Regions from separate parts of the Stenotrophomonas sp. YJH_SMC_79 genome, predicted to be linked through region 3. Evidence: predicted binding sites of a transcription regulator. Region 3 holds the regulator's gene; each other region holds the start of a gene.
The links. The regulator FliA, encoded in region 3, starts transcription of late flagellar genes. The targets are predictions, from matches to a motif close to TAAAGTTTNNCNNNCNNNGGCCGATAA.
Positions count from the first base shown of each region.

Region 1: a site for FliA is predicted at 3,257-3,283, ahead of AC5P57_RS13215 (methyl-accepting chemotaxis protein). Genes of this name have one in related genera too.
Region 2: a site for FliA is predicted at 2,750-2,776, ahead of AC5P57_RS15420 (methyl-accepting chemotaxis protein). Genes of this name have one in related genera too.

Region 1 covers NZ_JCAFRK010000003.1:463,446-468,987, reverse strand. Annotated here, with positions in the region: gene AC5P57_RS13220 (PepSY domain-containing protein) at 1-613, shown strand, start outside; gene AC5P57_RS13215 (methyl-accepting chemotaxis protein) at 691-3,228, opposite strand; gene AC5P57_RS13210 (arylamine N-acetyltransferase family protein) at 3,432-4,274, shown strand; gene AC5P57_RS13205 (VOC family protein) at 4,340-4,711, opposite strand; gene AC5P57_RS13200 (response regulator transcription factor) at 4,734-5,372, opposite strand; gene AC5P57_RS13195 (sensor histidine kinase) at 5,369-5,542, opposite strand, start outside.
Region 2 covers NZ_JCAFRK010000004.1:25,671-31,212, forward strand. Annotated here, with positions in the region: gene AC5P57_RS15405 (hypothetical protein) at 128-634, opposite strand; gene AC5P57_RS15410 (hypothetical protein) at 772-1,119, opposite strand; gene AC5P57_RS15415 (hypothetical protein) at 1,217-1,432, opposite strand; gene AC5P57_RS15420 (methyl-accepting chemotaxis protein) at 1,531-2,721, opposite strand; gene hflD (high frequency lysogenization protein HflD) at 2,885-3,499, opposite strand; gene mnmA (tRNA 2-thiouridine(34) synthase MnmA) at 3,496-4,638, opposite strand; gene AC5P57_RS15435 (NUDIX hydrolase) at 4,635-5,096, opposite strand; gene AC5P57_RS15440 (hypothetical protein) at 5,098-5,542, opposite strand, start outside.
Region 3 covers NZ_JCAFRK010000001.1:1,377,571-1,383,112, reverse strand. Annotated here, with positions in the region: gene flhF (flagellar biosynthesis GTPase FlhF) at 1-1,599, shown strand, start outside; gene AC5P57_RS06755 (MinD/ParA family ATP-binding protein) at 1,586-2,473, shown strand; gene AC5P57_RS06750 (RNA polymerase sigma factor FliA) at 2,470-3,213, shown strand; gene cheY (chemotaxis response regulator CheY) at 3,271-3,663, shown strand; gene AC5P57_RS06740 (protein phosphatase CheZ) at 3,663-4,268, shown strand; gene AC5P57_RS06735 (chemotaxis protein CheA) at 4,271-5,542, shown strand, end outside.

The DNA.
Region 1 (5,542 bases), on a different contig from region 3:
GTCCGGATTGCCAACGCTGCCCGGGCGCGAATACTCCATCGCCTCCTCCACGAATGATGAAGTGGTGGAACTGGTGGTACGGCTGGTCCATGACGAAGCCGGACGCACCGGCCTGGGCTCGGGCTGGCTGTCACTGCATGCGCCAATAGGCGCCAGCATCGCCTCCCGCGTGCATCGCAATCCCGGTTTCCATCGAGTGACCGGTGCACCCATGGTATTGATCGGCAACGGCACCGGCATCGCGGGCCTGCGCAGCCTGTTGCGCGAAGCCGCGCATGCAGGTGAGCACGGGCACTGGCTGCTGTTCGGCGAACGCCAGCGCGCGCACGACTTCCTGTTCGCCGATGAGATCGAAGCGTGGCAGGCCGATGGCCATCTCGCGCGGGTGGACCTGGCGTTCTCGCGCGATGGCGAAGGTGGTTACGTGCAGGATCGCCTGCATGCAGCCGCAGACGCGTTGCGCGGATGGATGCAGCGCGGCGCGGTGATTCATGTCTGCGGCTCGCTGCAGGGCATGGCCGAAGGCGTGGACCACGTGCTGCGCGCTGCGCTGGGCGATGAAGCTGTGGAAACGCTGCTGGAGAACGGGCGCTACCGCCGCGACGTGTATTGAGTCACAAGGGTAGTGCCGGCCGCTGGCCGGCATGACCAGGGGCGTGCCGGCCAGCGGCCGGCACTACCGGAGCAGGATCAGGCCGCAGCGCGCGCCAGCGGCACCGGCTGCAACCGGAACGCACCCACCGCTTCGGCCAGCGCGTGTACCTGCGCCTGCATCTGCGCGGTGGAGGCACCAGCCTCTTCCACCAGGCTGGCGTTGCGCTGGGTACTGGCCTCCATCTGCACGATGGTCTGGTTCACCTGGGCGATGCCGGCATGCTGGTCCTGCGACGCGCTGCGGATACCTGTCAGCAGATCCGCAAGCTGCTGCACGCTGCCGACAATCTCGCCCATCGTGGTGCCGGCCTGTTCGGCCTGCTGGTTGCCCTGGCCTACACGCGCCACCGAATCCTCGATCAGGCCCTTGATCTGCTTGGCCGCCTCCGCGCTGCGTTGTGCCAGCAGGCGCACTTCCGCAGCCACCACAGCGAAGCTGCGACCCTGCTCACCCGCGCGCGCTGCTTCCACCGCAGCATTCAGCGCGAGGATGTTGGTCTGGAAGGCGATGCCATCGATCAGCTGGGTGATGTCGCCGATCCGCCGCGAGGCCTCGCTGATGCCATGCATGGTCGCGACCACCTGGCCAACGGCCTCGCCACCGCGCTGGGCCACTGCTGCCGCGCCCTTGACCAGCACGTCGGCACGGCCCGCGGCATCGGCATTGCGGCCAACGGTGTCGGTCAGCTCGTGCATCGACGCTGCCGTCTCTTCCAGGTTGGCCGCCTGCTGTTCGGTGCGCTGCGACAGATCATGGTGACCGGCAACGATCTCACCGACAGCGGTATCGAGGCTGGACGTCGCCTGCTGGATGCGGGTGACGATGCGGCCCAGTTGCGCGACGGTGGCGTTGGCATCGTCGCGCATGCGTGCGAACACGCCCTGCAGCTCACCTTCCATGCGCACGCTGAGGTCGCCGCGGGCCAGCGCCGCCAGAAGTGCCTGCAGATCGCCGAGGTTGGTCTCGAACGTGGCCAGCAGGCGATTGATGCTGGTCGACAACGTACGCACAAAGCCCTGCTTTCCCTCCAGCGCGATGCGACCGTGCAGGTCGCCATGTGCGGCGGCGTCGACCAGTGCTGCCACTTCGGTTTCCAGCAGCGTTTCCAGCGCGCGGCTGCGCCACTCCACTGCCACGCCGAGGAAATGCCCTTCGTCGGTGATGGCATTGGCGATCAGCTGGTAGCGGACGCCGGCATGACCGATCTCGCGCTCCTCGCGCTGGCGCACGCCGGCCAGGTTGGCCAGTGCCGGATGCAGGCGTACCGCATCGTTCCCCACCAGATCTTCAAGCCGGAGTTCAAGCTGCTCCAACAGCGCCGGATTGGCGTAGGCGACCTGCCCTTCCGCATCGATCACCATCAGCCCGGTCTGCGCGCTGTCCAGTGCCTGGCGCACGCGGGTGTTGCCGCGGGCCACGGCACGCTCGGTCTCGATGCGCGCGCGCAGGCGCTGCTGCATGTCGACCAGGCGCTGGGCCAGCTGGCCGATCTCATCGTTGGCGTTGTAGACGCGCAGAGTGGTGTCGAGGCGGTCGTCGGCGATATCGCTGGCGAAACGCAGGGTGTCCTGGATCGGCTGGCGCACCGCACGCAGCACCAGCACCAGGCTGGTGATCAGCACGCCTGCCACCAGCAGCAGGGTCAGTGCGAACAGCACGCTCATCGTGCGCGCGCCGGCCTGCTGCCGCGCCTGCGCCCTGGCCAGCGCCGCCACCTGTGCCTGCTGGAATGCGGCCAGCGCCGGCGCTACGCCCGCAGCGGTATCCAGCAGCGACTGCGCTTCCACATCCAGGCCGACGCGGGCAGCGGTATACCCCAGCAATGCGGCCTGATACACCTCCATACCGGTGCGCAGGGTGTCCTGCTCATCCGCGGGCAGGCCCGCCAGCGCGAGATCGAACGGCAGCTTTTCCTCGCTGGCGCGGTCGGCGTGGGTGGAATCACCGTCGAGCAGCAGCAGCGCCTCCTGCCTTCGCATCTTCTGCAGGGACAGCGCCAGCGCGGGCCGCTGCTGCACATCCACCTGCGCCTGGAGGGTGTCAGCGGCCTGCTGCAGCTGCGCGGCGAGGCCGGCATCACCACGGCCCATCTCGTCGACCCGTTCGAACAGGGCGGCCACACCCTGCGAGAACGCGTCGGCAGCTTCGGTCAGCGCCTGCAGGGCCTTGCGCCGGCCAGCATCCATCGGCGTCGCGCGCAGCGCCTGCAGATCAGTCTGCAACGCCTTCTGCGTGGCCAACAGCTGCGCGCGGTCGGCATCATCGAAACTGCGTGCATACTGGGTCTGCAGGCGACGCGCTTCGGCCACCCGCGTGGACAGGCTGGCAGCCAGATCGCTGCCGCGCTGGTAGCTGGCCTGGCTGCGCGCAGCCAGGGCGTTGGCATGGCCAGTCCATGCGTAGACAGCGGCGATCGCCACCAGGCCCAGGCCACAGACCCACAGGGTCGCCTTGAGCTTGTTGGCCACGCTGAGCCGGTGTGGCTGCAGCCACAGCAGCAGGCCGGGGGACGCCGAGCGCAACGTGGCAAGGCGCGTGCGCAGGGACCGGAGGTGGGGAACAACGGCCGACATGACAGACTCCAGGCGGAAGGACACACCTGTATCGGCCGGCTTCAGGACAACTTTAGAGCTTTCTTCGCCTGCGTCCCCCCGTTGCTGGTGGACGCGGCCTTTGTACCGGGTGCAGGCGACGGAGGCATGACACGGCCGCCGCGCTTGACCTCAACCCCGGTTTGGGGAGCACAGTGGACGCCCCTCCCCCGCCCGGTGCCTCCATGACGACGCTCGATGTCCCCCGCTACCTGCAGCGCCTGCAGCTGGAAGCACCGCCACCGCGGACTCTGGCCGGCCTGACCCTGCTGCAGCAGCGCCACAACGCACTGCTGCCCTTCGAGACACTCAGCTGCCTGCTGCGCGATGCGGTGCCGATCGACCTGGACAGCGTGCAACGCAAGCTGCTTGACGACCGGCGTGGCGGGTACTGCTTCGAACTCAATGGCGGATTGCTGGCGCTGCTGCAGGCATTGGGCTTCGATGCGCAGCCACTGAGTGCACGTGTGCTGCTGGCCGCACAGGACGGCGAACTGACCGCGCGTACCCACCTGCTGCTACGCGTGCAGGTGGAAGGCGATGACTGGCTGGTGGATGCCGGTTTCGGCAGCCTGACCCCGACCGTGCCGCTGCGCCTGCATGATCCGCAGCCGCAGGCCACGCCGCACGAACGCTATCTGCTGCAGCGCCTGCCCGACGAGGGTGATTTCGTGCTGTCGGCCGAGTCCAACGATGGCTGGCGGGCGATGTATCGGTTCGACCTGCAGGCGCCGGCACCGATCGACAACGTGGTGGGCAACTGGTACGTGTGCACCCATCCCGATTCCAGTTTCCCCGGCCAGCTGCGCGCATCGCTGACCGGGCCGGACTGGCGCCGTACCATCGGCAGCGGCAATTACACCGAGTACCGCCCCGGGCAGGCCCCGGACAAGCGCCCGCTGCATGATGTGGGTGATGTGCGTGACGTGCTGCAGCAGCGCTTCGGCATGCAGCTGCCGGACGACCCGCGGCTGGACCCGGCCATCAATGACTGGCTGCAGCGCTCCCGCGCCGCGACCCACGTGTAGCGTCGAGCCGATGCTCGGCTGACGCATTGGCGGCATCATCCACGGCAGTCGAGCATGGCTCGACTCTACATGGACGCGCGCGCCTGCAACGCAATCCGGTTGCCTTCGCTGTCGCGGATCTCGGCCACGCGCCAGTCGCCGGCATCGGCCGGGCCGAAGCGCAGTTCGGCACCTGCCTGCAGCGCGCGCGCGAGGCTGGCATCCAGGTCATCCACGCCGATGTAGATGCGCGCGCCCTGCTCGGAGGGCCGGTAGTCCGCGCCGTGCACCAGCGCCATGCTGGCACCCTCGGCCTCATCGGAGAACGGCAGGTACGCCATCCGGCAATCGTGCAGCAGGATCGGCTCATCCATGACCACCTGCAGCCAATGCTGGTAGAACGCGATGGCACGGTCCAGGTCACTGGCCGGGATTTCCACATGCAGGATCGGGTTCACTGGCACTCCTTGCTCGGTCCACTCAGATGATGCGCAGGGTAATCGCCTTCAGCACCGCACGGGTGCGATCACGGGTGCCCAGCTTGTCGAGTATGGCGGACACGTAGTTCTTCACCGTGCCCTCGGCCAGGAACAGGCTGCGCGCGATCTCCTTGTTGCTGTATCCCCCAGCCAACAGGCGCAGGATCGCCACCTCGCGTTCCCCGAAGGTATCGGTGGGCGGCGCTTCATCGTGGAAGCGGTAGCGGGCGCGCACCGGCTCGGTGCTGACCGGCAGCAGCAGGGTTTCACCCGCGGCGACGCGCTCGATCGCTTCGCGCAGGTCTGCGGGTGCCGCATCCTTGAGCAGGAAGCCCTGTGCGCCGGCCTCGCTGGCCCGCAGCAGCAGATCACTTTCATCGAAGGTGGTCAGCAGCAGCCATGGCGTTGCGTCACCGCGTGCGCGCAGCTGTCGCACTGCCTCGATGCCGTCCATTCCGGGCATGCGGATGTCACTGAGCACCACATCCACGCGCTGGGCAGCCAACGCGTCCAGCAGCGTCTGGCCCTCCTCGGCCTCCAGCACCACGTCCACGCCCAGCCCCTGCAGCAGCGCGCGCAGGCCGGCGCGGACCAGCGCCTGGTCATCGGCCAGCGCCACCCGGATCATGGCGGCACTCATGCCGGCAACCGCGCGGTCAGATGCATGCCGCCCTGCGCGGTTCGCGCCAGCTCCAAACGCCCCTGTACGGCCGCCAAGCGCTCGCGCATGCCGGCGATGCCATTGCCTTCACGGATGCGTTCGGCGCGTTGGCCGTCATCGCGGATATCGATACGCAATTGGGAATCCTC
Region 2 (5,542 bases), on a different contig from region 3:
GTCGCCATGGCTTCTGCCTCGTCGTTCGGCTCCAAGGAAGTCGAGTGTTGAGGGTGGCCGTGGCGGGGTCCATGCAAACAATCCGAAAATCGTGAGTCGCGGGGCATCATCCACGCATGGCATGGATCTACCTTGGAAACTCCGCCTTCAACTGCATGCGCAGCGCTTCTACGATGGCCGCGTAGCGCCGCTTCTGGACCAGATAGCTGGCCAGGAACAGCGGCAGCACCAGCAGCATGGGCGCCACCATCGGGCGCATCGCCACCAGCGGCAACAGCAGCAGCGACAATATCGCCACGAACCAGCTGCACAGGCCGATCACCCGCACTTCGTGCCGTCGCGCGTTGAGAACGATGCGACCACGCATCACCGGGAAGTAGCGCAGGCCGAAGCTCGGCGCGAAGCTCTCGCGGAACGCCATGCTGCCGTCGGGCAGCGCATGGAAGGCCAGTTGCAGCCATTTGTCCTGTGGCAGGTCGCGTTCCAGGCTGCCCAGCGAGAGCCGGGCCTGCATGGCCGGTGACGCCGCGATGCGCTCATTGAACAGGGTGATGCCCCAGCTGAAATAGGCGGCCACCCACGCCATCAGAAGGATGGTCTCGATCAACAGCACTGCGATCAGGGCGATGACCATCGGTATTCCATGAACGGGACCGGGGCATCATGCCACAACGATTTCGCCACCCCGGTAGATCCGCGCCATGCGCGGATGTTGCGGCGAGGGCCAGACGTCACACCGGCAGATGAAAGCCATCCACGCATGGCGTGGATCTACCGGTTCATCAACGCAATGCCTGCAATGGAATAGCTGGCGATCATCAGTCCGAACACGTACGCCGCCACGATGATCAGCCAATACGTCACCGGCTCGATGTCCCGCCATGCATCAATGGTGCCGGCGCGGTGGTGGCTCAGATGGGCATGCCCGGTGTTGATCGCCGTTGCCGCCATCCAGGCACATAGAAAGGCCATCAGCATGAATAGCAGGCTGCCGAACAGGAATGCGACAGGTCGATGCCGGGGCGGCCGCAAGGTGGCGTAGGCGGGGCGCCAGGTGAAGGTGACGGCAATGAGCACCATCGCGGCAAATCCCAGCCAGGTCATGAACGTGGTACTCATGCGACGACACTCCGTGTCCAGCCGTAGGTGGCATGGCCGGATCATGCCATGGGTTTGGAGCGGGTGGCGGTGACAGCCATCCACGCATGGCGTAGATCTACTTCAGGGCCTCGCCATCCAGCCCGAGATCCCAAGCCAATCCCAGTAGTTCGTCGTCCGCCCGCGACGGAGCGGGGCGCGCATCCGCCAGCTGCTGCAGTTCGCGGATCTCTTCGCGGGCGACCTCTTCCAGCTGCTGCAGCTGCTCACGCACGCTCGCGTTGCGCGGGCGCTCGGTGTCGGTGAGGGAGGGCAGGGCGCGGATCAGGGTCATGGTGCGCGTACAGGATGCATCCAGCGGCAGGGTACAGGCAAAGGCCCCGGACGAACCGGGGCCTTGCGGGCTGCCGGCGAGGGCAGCGGACATCAGGATCAGAACAGCTCGACAGTGCCGGCGCCCATGCTCTGCTGGGCAACCGGCTTGTGCGGCGGGCGTTCCCATTCGCTGCGCAGTTCGCGCAGGCGGCTGCCGGTGCGCTGCAGGGCGGTGGCGATCTCTTCGTCGAACACGCCGCCATTGCGGTGCAGCAGTTCCTGCAGGGCCACTGCTTCACGGTTGATCGCGGTCAGGCGGTCCAGGTGGGTGTGCACGCCGCCCAGCGCCTGGGTCGCGATGTCTTCGAACTGCAGGGCGCGCACGGCTTCGGCCACGCTGCCATCGATCGAACGGGCGCAGTCGGACACTTCGCGCATGCCGTCGCCCAGCGAGGCATTGATCTGCGCGACGTTGTCGAGCATCGCCGCCGCTTCCTGGCGGGCTTCGCGGGAGCGGTCCATGTCACGCGAGGCCATGTGCGAAACCGTCTCGCGGACCTTGGCGATGGCGTCCTTGGAGCTGTGCGCCAGCTTGCGGATCTGCTCGTTGAAGGTGGTCGAGCGCTCGGACAGGTTGCGCACTTCGTCGGCGACCACCGCGAAGCCACGACCGGCTTCACCGGCACGCGCCGCTTCGATTGCAGCGTTCAGGGCCAGCAGGTTGGTCTGGTCGGCGATCGACTTGACGTCTTCCAGCAACGCGAAGATGCCATCCAGGTGCTGCGCCATCTGGTCGATGTGCTGCACGGTGGTGCTGCTCTGGCCGCTCACCTGTTCCAGCGCTTCCACCAGCTGTTCCATGCGGTGGCTGGCGTGCTGGGCGAAACGGGCAACGTCCAGGCCGGCATTGCCTTCATCGCCGGCGCGGTCGACGATGCGCGACAGGGCCTGGCTCTGCTGGCGCGACTTGCGGTTCATCGCATCGAAGCTGCCACCGAGGCTGGAGACGGCCTGGCGGATCAGGTCACGGGCGCGTTCCACTTCGCCACGCGAACCGTCGATTTCGTTGCCGACGAAGTTGCGCAGTTCGGTCAGCAGCTGGTCCTGCTCACGCAGGACACGGGCATGTTCCGGGGAACGGTGCGCCTGGGCGCGGGTGGTCCACCACGCAAAGCCGAGCCAGCTCAGCGTCATCGTGGTCAGGATCGCCCAGCGCAGGGCGGCCGGCCATTCGAAACCGATGGCGAAGGGGAGCAGCAGGGTCAGAGCCAGGGGGGCGGCCAGACGGATGAAAATGCGTGAGTACATGGACGTTCTCGGGAGGTGCACGGAGGATGTATCGGCCGTACCCCCTTTCTCTTTAACGTCGATGTGCCTCGAAGTGCATTCTGAATGCGCCGGTTTTCCGACGCCTTGGCGGCTTCGGGGTCAGAGCCCTTTCCGTGCCGGAAAGGGATCCGACCCCACACCCTTAGGCCAGCTGCCGGTCCACGGCTTCGATCATCGCCTTGCGGCTGAACAGGAAGTCCCAGTAGCTGCCGCCCAGCTGGCGCCACAGCACTGCCGACCGTACCGCAGCCAGCAGCAGGGCGCGGATCTCGGCCACCACCCCGGCCTGGCCGAGGTAGTGCGGGTTGCCCTGCACCATCACCCGCGGCTTGAGGTGGCTGATGGTGTCCGCGTACAGGCCACCCAGATTGGCCAGCACGTCCGGATGGCCGCTGTCGCCCAGCTCGGTGGCCTGGCGCTGGGCGCGTTCGATGCCCGAGGCGACCTTGTTCACGGTGGCGCCGTCCTGCACGAAGCGGCGCTCCAGCTGCAGCACCGACAGGGCCAGCTTGGGCAGGATCGGGTCCTGACCCTGGCTGCGGAAGTAGTTGTGCAGCAGGCGCAGGCCGGCCTTCAGTGCATGGCGGTCACCGAACACCTCCTGCGGCGAGGACGCATCGACACGGAACACGCTGTCCACGGCGGTGCGTACGGCGGCGGCGTCGGAATGGCCGGTATCGGCGATGCGGCGTACCTGCTGCAGGGCCTGGGCAATGCCGGCCAGGGCCAGGACGCGGTCGTCGACAGTGAAACTCATGCAGCGATTACCTCAAAAGGGGAAGGGGTGGTGCGCAGGCGCTGTTCCAGCGGCGCATCGGTGGCGGCGATCACCGCGCCACCCAGGCACACATCACCGTCATACAGCACCAGCGATTGACCAGGGGTAACGGCGCGCTGCGGGCGCGCGAAGGTGACCAGCACGCTGCCATCGTCCAGCACCTCGACCGTACACGGCTCGTCGGGCTGGCGGTAGCGGGTCTGGGCGGTGCATTCAAAGCGCCGTGCCGGCGGCGAACCGGCGATCCAGTGCGCGGTTTCCGAGCGCAGCCGGTCGGACAGCATCCACTTGCTGTCGCGGTCCTGGTCCACGTACAGCACGTTGCTGGCCACATCCTTGCCGACCACGTACCACGGTGCGGCCGGGCGGCCGCGCACGCCGCCGATGTTCAGGCCCTCGCGCTGGCCGAGGGTGAAATAGAACACGCCCGGATGTTCGGCGATGACGCTGCCGTCGGCCGGGTCGAGGATCTGGCCGGGCTTGGCCGGCAGGTAACGGCCGAGGAACTCGCGGAAGTCACGCTCGCCGATGAAGCAGATGCCGGTGGAGTCCTTCTTGGCGTGGGTCGGCAGACTGACGTCACGGGCGATCCGGCGCAGGTCGGTCTTTTCCAGGTCGCCGATCGGGAACAGGGTCGCCGACAGCTGCTCCTGGCCCAGCTGGTGCAGGAAGTAGCTCTGGTCCTTGGAGCGGTCGGCGCCGCGCAGCAGCAGCCACTGGTGGCCGCGCTGGGCCACCCGTGCGTAATGGCCGGTGGCGATGCGCTCGGCGCCCAGCTCGCGGGCGGCATCCAGGAAATGCTTGAACTTCACTTCGCGGTTGCACAGCACGTCCGGGTTCGGCGTGCGGCCGGCGGCGTACTCGGCCAGGAAGTGTTCGAACACGCCCCGCCAGTACTCGCTGGAGAAATCGCGGAAGTGGAAGGGAATGCCGAGCAGGCCGCACACCGCCACCGCATCGCGGCGGTCGTCCTCGGCGCGGCAGTCGCCGCTGCCATCGTCGGCCCAGTTCTGCATGAACAGGCCGGCCACGGCCTCACCCTGCTGTACGAGGCGCCAGGCGGCGACCGAAGAGTCGACACCACCAGAGACGCCCACCATCACGCGCGGAGTGCTCATGCGACCTCCCGGACCAGCGAAAGCGGGTGGCGCTGGCCACCCAGGTAATCGGCCACTACCTGCCAGACCAGCGGGCTGCGCTGGCGATCGCCGGCGGCCTGCAGTTCGGCCGGGGTCAGCCACAGCGCGCGATCAATGCCGGTGTCCAACGGCTGCGCCGGGTCATGCGAGACCGGGCGCGCCGCATAGCAGAAGCGCAGGAAGGTCGTGCCGTCGCCGGCAGTCCACTGGTAGCAGCCGATGAAATGGGTCAGCTGCACCGTCCAGCCGGTTTCCTCGCGGGTCTCGCGCCGGGCTGCCTCGGCCAGGCTTTCGCCGGGCTCAAGGTGGCCGGCCGGCTGGTTCAGCACCTGCCGGCCGTCAATGGTCTCTTCAACCAGCAGCACGCGGCCGCCGTCGACCACGACAGTGGCGACGGTGGCGTGCGGTGCCCAGCGCGGGTCCGGCGTGGGGTTCAACTCAGAACTCGTCCTTCTTGGTCAGTTCCAGCTCCATGGCGTCGGCGGTGCGGATGGCCGCATCGATGGCGTCGCTGAGCTGGTCGGCAGTGGCATCGGCGTCGATCTTGACCACGAACATGGCGGTGGTGTCCTGCTTTACCCAGCCGCCCATCTTGGCATCCTGCGAATCTTCCAGCAGGCGGTTGGCCACGGCCACCGGGAACTGCTTGGTCTTGGCGCTGTAAGCGGGCGACCAGATCTCGCGGATGTTGTGGGTGCCGAAATCCTCCACCGACGAACGTACATAGACCATCTGGGTGCGGTCACCCTCGACGTCGAAGACCATGCGATAGTCGCCGTCCTCATCGACTTCGTAGGTGTAGCCCAGCTTGTCCAGGTGGCGGGCCACGGCCTTGTCGGCGTCTGCTGCAGCGGCGGAGCCGGATGCAGCCAGGGCGATCAGC
Region 3 (5,542 bases):
GCCGACATGCGCTCGGCCATGAACCTGGTGCGCAAGGAACATGGTCCTGACGCCGTGATCCTGTCCAACCGCCGGATCGAGGAAGGCATCGAGATCGTCGCCGCCGCCAACTACGACGAGAGCGCCGTGCAGCGCGCACTGGAAGCCTCGCGTCGTGACGTCGCTCCTCCGCCGGCACCCAAGCCGCGTACCGCCGCCGATGCTGTGATCGCTGCGGTGACCCGCCGCCGCAGCGCTGCCCCGGCGCCGGAGCCGGTGGCCGCCACCACCTCGGCCGTGGCCGCCCTCGCCCGTGCGGCCGTGGGTGCCACCGGCCGCACCCTGGACAGCGCCGACGAGATCGTGCCGACCCGCGGCAGCACCGGCTTCGCAGCCACCCTGGCGCGCGCCGCCGTCAACGAACCGGCGCTGCCCGAACAGATCTTCGCCCCGTTCGCCGAGGCCATCGTCGCACCGGGCCCGGCCGTCACCGCGCCGGCCAACCGCGCCCACTTCCAGATCGACCCGCCGCACGACACGCATCACGAAAGCGTGCCCCCCGCCGTGCAGCCGCCGCCGCTGCCGGGCGCTGCCATGGCCGATGTCCAGCCTGACATCGCCGCCAGCGAACCGGCAGCGCTCGAAGCCGTCGCCGAAGCCAGTCCGGCCCCCGTGCTGGCCCCGGCACCGACGCTGACCGTCGTCGCCCAGGACGACGCCGAGATCCGCCAGCTGCGCCAGGAAGTGGCCGGCATGCGCCAGGTGATCGAGCGCGAGATGAACCGCTTCACCGACGAGCGCCTGCGCGGCTGCCCGGTACGCGCCACCGCGCTGGACCTGATGGACGAGTACGGCTTTGATGCCGGCCTGGCCCGCGACGTGGCCATGCAGATTCCGCTGGAGACCGAAGCCCACCGTGGTCGCGGCCTGATGCTGGGGCTGATCTCGCGCAAGCTGCCGATCGCCCCGGTCGACCCGCTGGAAGAAGGCGGCGTGATCGCCCTGGTCGGCCCGACTGGCGCCGGCAAGACCACCACCATCGCCAAGCTGGCCTCGCGCTTCGCCGAGAAACACGCGCCGCGTGACGTCGCCCTGGTGACCACCGACACCACCCGCATCGGTGCCCGCGAACAGCTGTACGGCTACGGCCGCCAGCTCGGCATCGCGGTGCACGAGGCCAACAGCGGCACCGACCTGGACCAGCTGCTGGAACGCCTGAAGGACTACAAGCTGGTACTGATCGACACCGCCGGCCTGGGCCCGCGCGACCGCGCACTGGCCGCCCAGCTGCAGTGGCTGCGTGCCGCCCGCCAGGTGCGCACCCTGCTGGTGCTGCCGGCCAACACCAGCTTCGGCGACATGGACGAGGTGGTCCGCCGCTTCGGCGCCGCCAACCTGCAGGGCCTGGTGCTGAGCAAGCTGGACGAGACCGGCCGCTTCGGCAACGCCCTGTCGGTGGCCGTGGACCACGCCCTGCCGATCACCTGGGTGACCGATGGCCAGGACGTTCCGGACGACCTGCATCGGGCCAGTGCAGCCAATCTTGTACTTCGCCTTGAAGATTTGCGCCGAGCGGCCGATATGCCCTGCAACCCGGAGTTGAACCATGCCGTCGCGTGAGTACGCCAAGCTGACCAAGACCTTCCCGCTGTCGGCGACCCGCAGCGAGCCGCTCGGCCCTGTGCGCACCATTGCCGTGACCGGCGGCAAGGGCGGCGTGGGCAAGACGAATGTGTCCGCGAACCTGGCCGTGGCACTGGCCGGCATGGGCAAGCGCACGCTGCTGCTGGACGCCGACCTTGGCCTGGCCAACATCGACGTGATCCTGGGGCTGAACCCCACCTTTACGCTGGCCGACCTGGTCGCCGGTCGCTGCTCGCTGGACGACGTCATCGTCGAAGGCCCGAACGGCGTGCTGGTGGTGCCGGCCGCATCCGGCCGCCGGCACATGGCCGAGCTGGCCCCGGCCGAGCACGTCGGCCTGGTCAACGTGTTCTCCGAGCTGGAACGTGAACTGGACATCATGGTGGTCGACACCGCCGCGGGCATCACCGACGGCGTACTGACCTTCTGCCAGGCCGCGCAGGACACCGTGGTGGTGGTCTGTGACGAACCGGCTTCGATCACCGACGCCTATGCGCTGATCAAGGTGCTCTCGCGCGAGCGCGGCGTGGACCGCATCCAGGTGGTGGCCAACATGGTGCGCGACCCGAACGAGGGCCGCGTGCTGTACGAAAAGCTGACCCGCGTCTGCGAGAAGTTCCTCGCCGATGTCTCGCTGAACTACCTGGGCTGCGTGCCGCAGGATGACTGGCTGCGCCTGTCGGTGCAGCGCCAGCAGCCGGTGGTGAAGGCCTATCCGTCCAGCCCGGCCGCGCTGGCGATCACCGAGATCGCGCGCCGCACCGCACGCTGGCAGGCGCCGACCGAACCGCGTGGCGGCGTCGAGTTCTTCCTCGAGCGCATCCTCAAGCAGCGCGGGGTGGCCGCATGAAAGGCGCAGCCCAGTACCGGGAGGTCCAGCGCTCGGCGGCCAACGAGGTCATCGCCCAGCACTCGGACCTGGTGCGGCGCATCGCCCACCACCTGGCTGCGCGGTTGCCGGCCAGCGTTGAAGTGGACGACCTGATCCAGGCCGGCATGATGGGCCTGATCGAAGCCTCGCGCAGCTACGACGCCGACCAGGGCGCCTCGTTCGAAACCTATGCCTCGATCCGCATCCGCGGTTCGATGATCGACGAGATCCGCCGTGGCGACTGGGTGCCGCGCTCGGTGCACCGGCGTGCCCGCGATGCCGCCGCCACCATCCGTCGCCTGGAACAGAGCAGTGGCCGCGCCGCCAGCGCCACCGAAGTGGCCGCCGCGATGGAGATGCCGCTGCCCGAATACCTGCGGTTGATGGAAGACGCCGCACGCGGCCAGGTGCTGAGCCTGGAGTCGCGCATCGAGGACCAGGGCGAGCTGGACACCGTCGCCCAGGGCGGCCCGACCCCGCAGCAGGTGCTGGAGCGCGGCGAGTTCGGCCGCGAGCTGGGCAAGGCCATCGGCCACCTGCCCGAGCGCGAACAGCTGGTGCTCTCGCTCTATTACGAGCAGGAACTGAACCTGAAGGAGATCGGCGCGGTGCTCGGCGTGAGCGAGTCGCGGGTCTGCCAGATCCACGGCCAGGCGGTACTGCGCCTGCGGGGCCGATTGAAAATCTTCGAGGCCGCCGACGCCGGCCTGGAAGAATGAACATGCCCGAGGCGGCTGCCCCCGGCCGCCCGGAATGAACAACAAAGGAACTCTGCTTTGAACAAGAACATGCGCATCCTGATCGTCGACGACTTCTCGACCATGCGTCGAATCGTCAAGAACCTGCTGGGCGATCTGGGCTTCACCAACACCGCCGAAGCCGAGGACGGGCATGCCGCGCTGTCGCTGCTGCAGAGCCAGCCGTTCGATTTCGTGGTCACCGACTGGAACATGCCGGTGATGACCGGCATCGAACTGCTGAAGGCGATCCGCGCCGATGCCAAGCTGAAGACCCTCCCGGTGCTGATGGTCACCGCCGAAGCCAAGCGCGAGCAGATCATCGAAGCCGCCCAGAACGGCGTGAACGGCTACATCATCAAGCCGTTCACCGCGCAGACGCTGGAAGAGAAGCTCGGCAAGATCTTCGAACGCCTGGCGGCCAGCGCCTGATGGATACCACGGTCGACAAGAACGCCCTCGCCCTGCGCCTGCAGGAAGCCCTGGACGCCCTGGAGTCCGGTGACGAAGCCGCCTGGCGGCAACGCATCGACGGACTGGTCGCGCTGCGTACGCAGCCGATGATGAGCGGCCTCTCGCGGCTGGCCCGCGAGCTGGGACAGGCACTGGGTGAACTGCCGACCGTACCCAGCGAGGCCGGTGAGCTGGACGACGCCTGCGCACGCCTTGACCACGTGGTGGCGATGACCGAACAGGCCACGCACCGCACCCTGGACCTGGCCGAGGAATGCCGCAGCCTGACCGAACAACTGCGCGCCGAAGGCCTGCAGCCGGGCCAGGACACGCAGCTCGAGCGCATCCGCCACAACCTGACCGAGATCGCCCTGACCCAGAGCTACCAGGACCTGACCGGGCAGATCATCCGTCGCGTGGTCGGCATCGTCCGCCGCGTGCACGAGGGCTTTGGCGCACTCGGCCTGCCGCCGGAACAGCATCGCACCGATCCGGAACTGGCCGGGCCGGCACTGAAGGGACTGGACCGCCACGCGGTCTCGCAGAACGACGCCGACGACCTGTTGTCGGATCTGGGGCTGTAAGCATGAGCGCGGTATCCGACGACATCACTGCCGATTTCATCATCGAGGCCCAGGAAATCCTGGATCGCCTGGGCGAACAGCTGGTGTCGCTGGAGCAGGCACCGCAGGACACCGAGCAACTCAACGCGGTGTTCCGCGGCTACCACACGCTCAAGGGCGGCGCCGGCTTCCTTGGCGTCACCGCCATGGTCGAGCTGTGCCACGCCGCTGAAGAAGCCCTGGGCATCGCGCGTGCCGGGCAGGCGGTACTGCAGGCCCACCACTTCGACGCCGCCCAGCAGTCGCTGGACTACCTGCAGTCGATGCTGGACGCCGTGTCCTCCGGTACCGAGCCGGGCTATGCGCCGCCGGACCTGATCGCGCAGTTCGACATGCACGGTGGCACTGCCGCGCCGGTCGCTGCGGCCGCGCCTGCGGCAGGCGGCAGCGATCTGATCACCGACGACGAATTCGAGGCCCTGCTCGATCAGCTGCACGGCGGCAACGCGCCGACTGCGGTCGCGCCAGCGAAGAAGGCCGACGACGGCCTGATCAGCGAAGACGAGTTCGAAGCCCTGCTGGACCAGCTGCACGGCGGTGCTGCGCCAGGCGCGAAGCCTGCTGCCGCCATCGCGGCGGCACCCGCCGCAGCACCGCGCCCGGCACCTGTCCCGGCGCCCGCAGCCAAGCCAGCGGCCAAGCCGATGGCCGAGGCCGAGCACACCGTGCGCGTGGACACCAAGCGCCTGGATGCGATCGTCAACCTGATCGGCGAACTGGTGCTTTCCCGCAACCGCCTGAAGACCCTCCGTGCACGCCTGCGCGACGAGGAGCTGGATCGCGCCGTATCGACGCTGGACATCGCCACTGCGCGCCTGCAGTCGGCCGTGATGCGTACCCGCATGCAGCCGGTGGGCAAAGTGTTCTCGCGCTTCCCCAAGGTCGCCCGCGACGTCGCCCGCTCGCTGAAGAAGGAAGTGGACCTTGAGCTGGTCGGTGCCGAGACCGAGCTCGACCGCAACCTGGTCGAAGCGCTGGCCGACCCGCTGGTGCACCTGGTCCGCAACGCCATCGACCACGGCGTGGAAATGCCCGACCTGCGTGAAGCACAGGGCAAGCCGCGGATGGGCCATGTGCGCCTGTCCGCCCAGCAGGAAGGTGACTACGTCAGCATCGAGGTGCAGGACGATGGCGCCGGCATCGACCCCGAGAAGCTGCGTGCCAAGGCGCGCGAGAAGGGCCTGATCGACCCGGAGGCCGCTGCCCGCCTGAGCAGCGAGGAATGCCTGCATCTC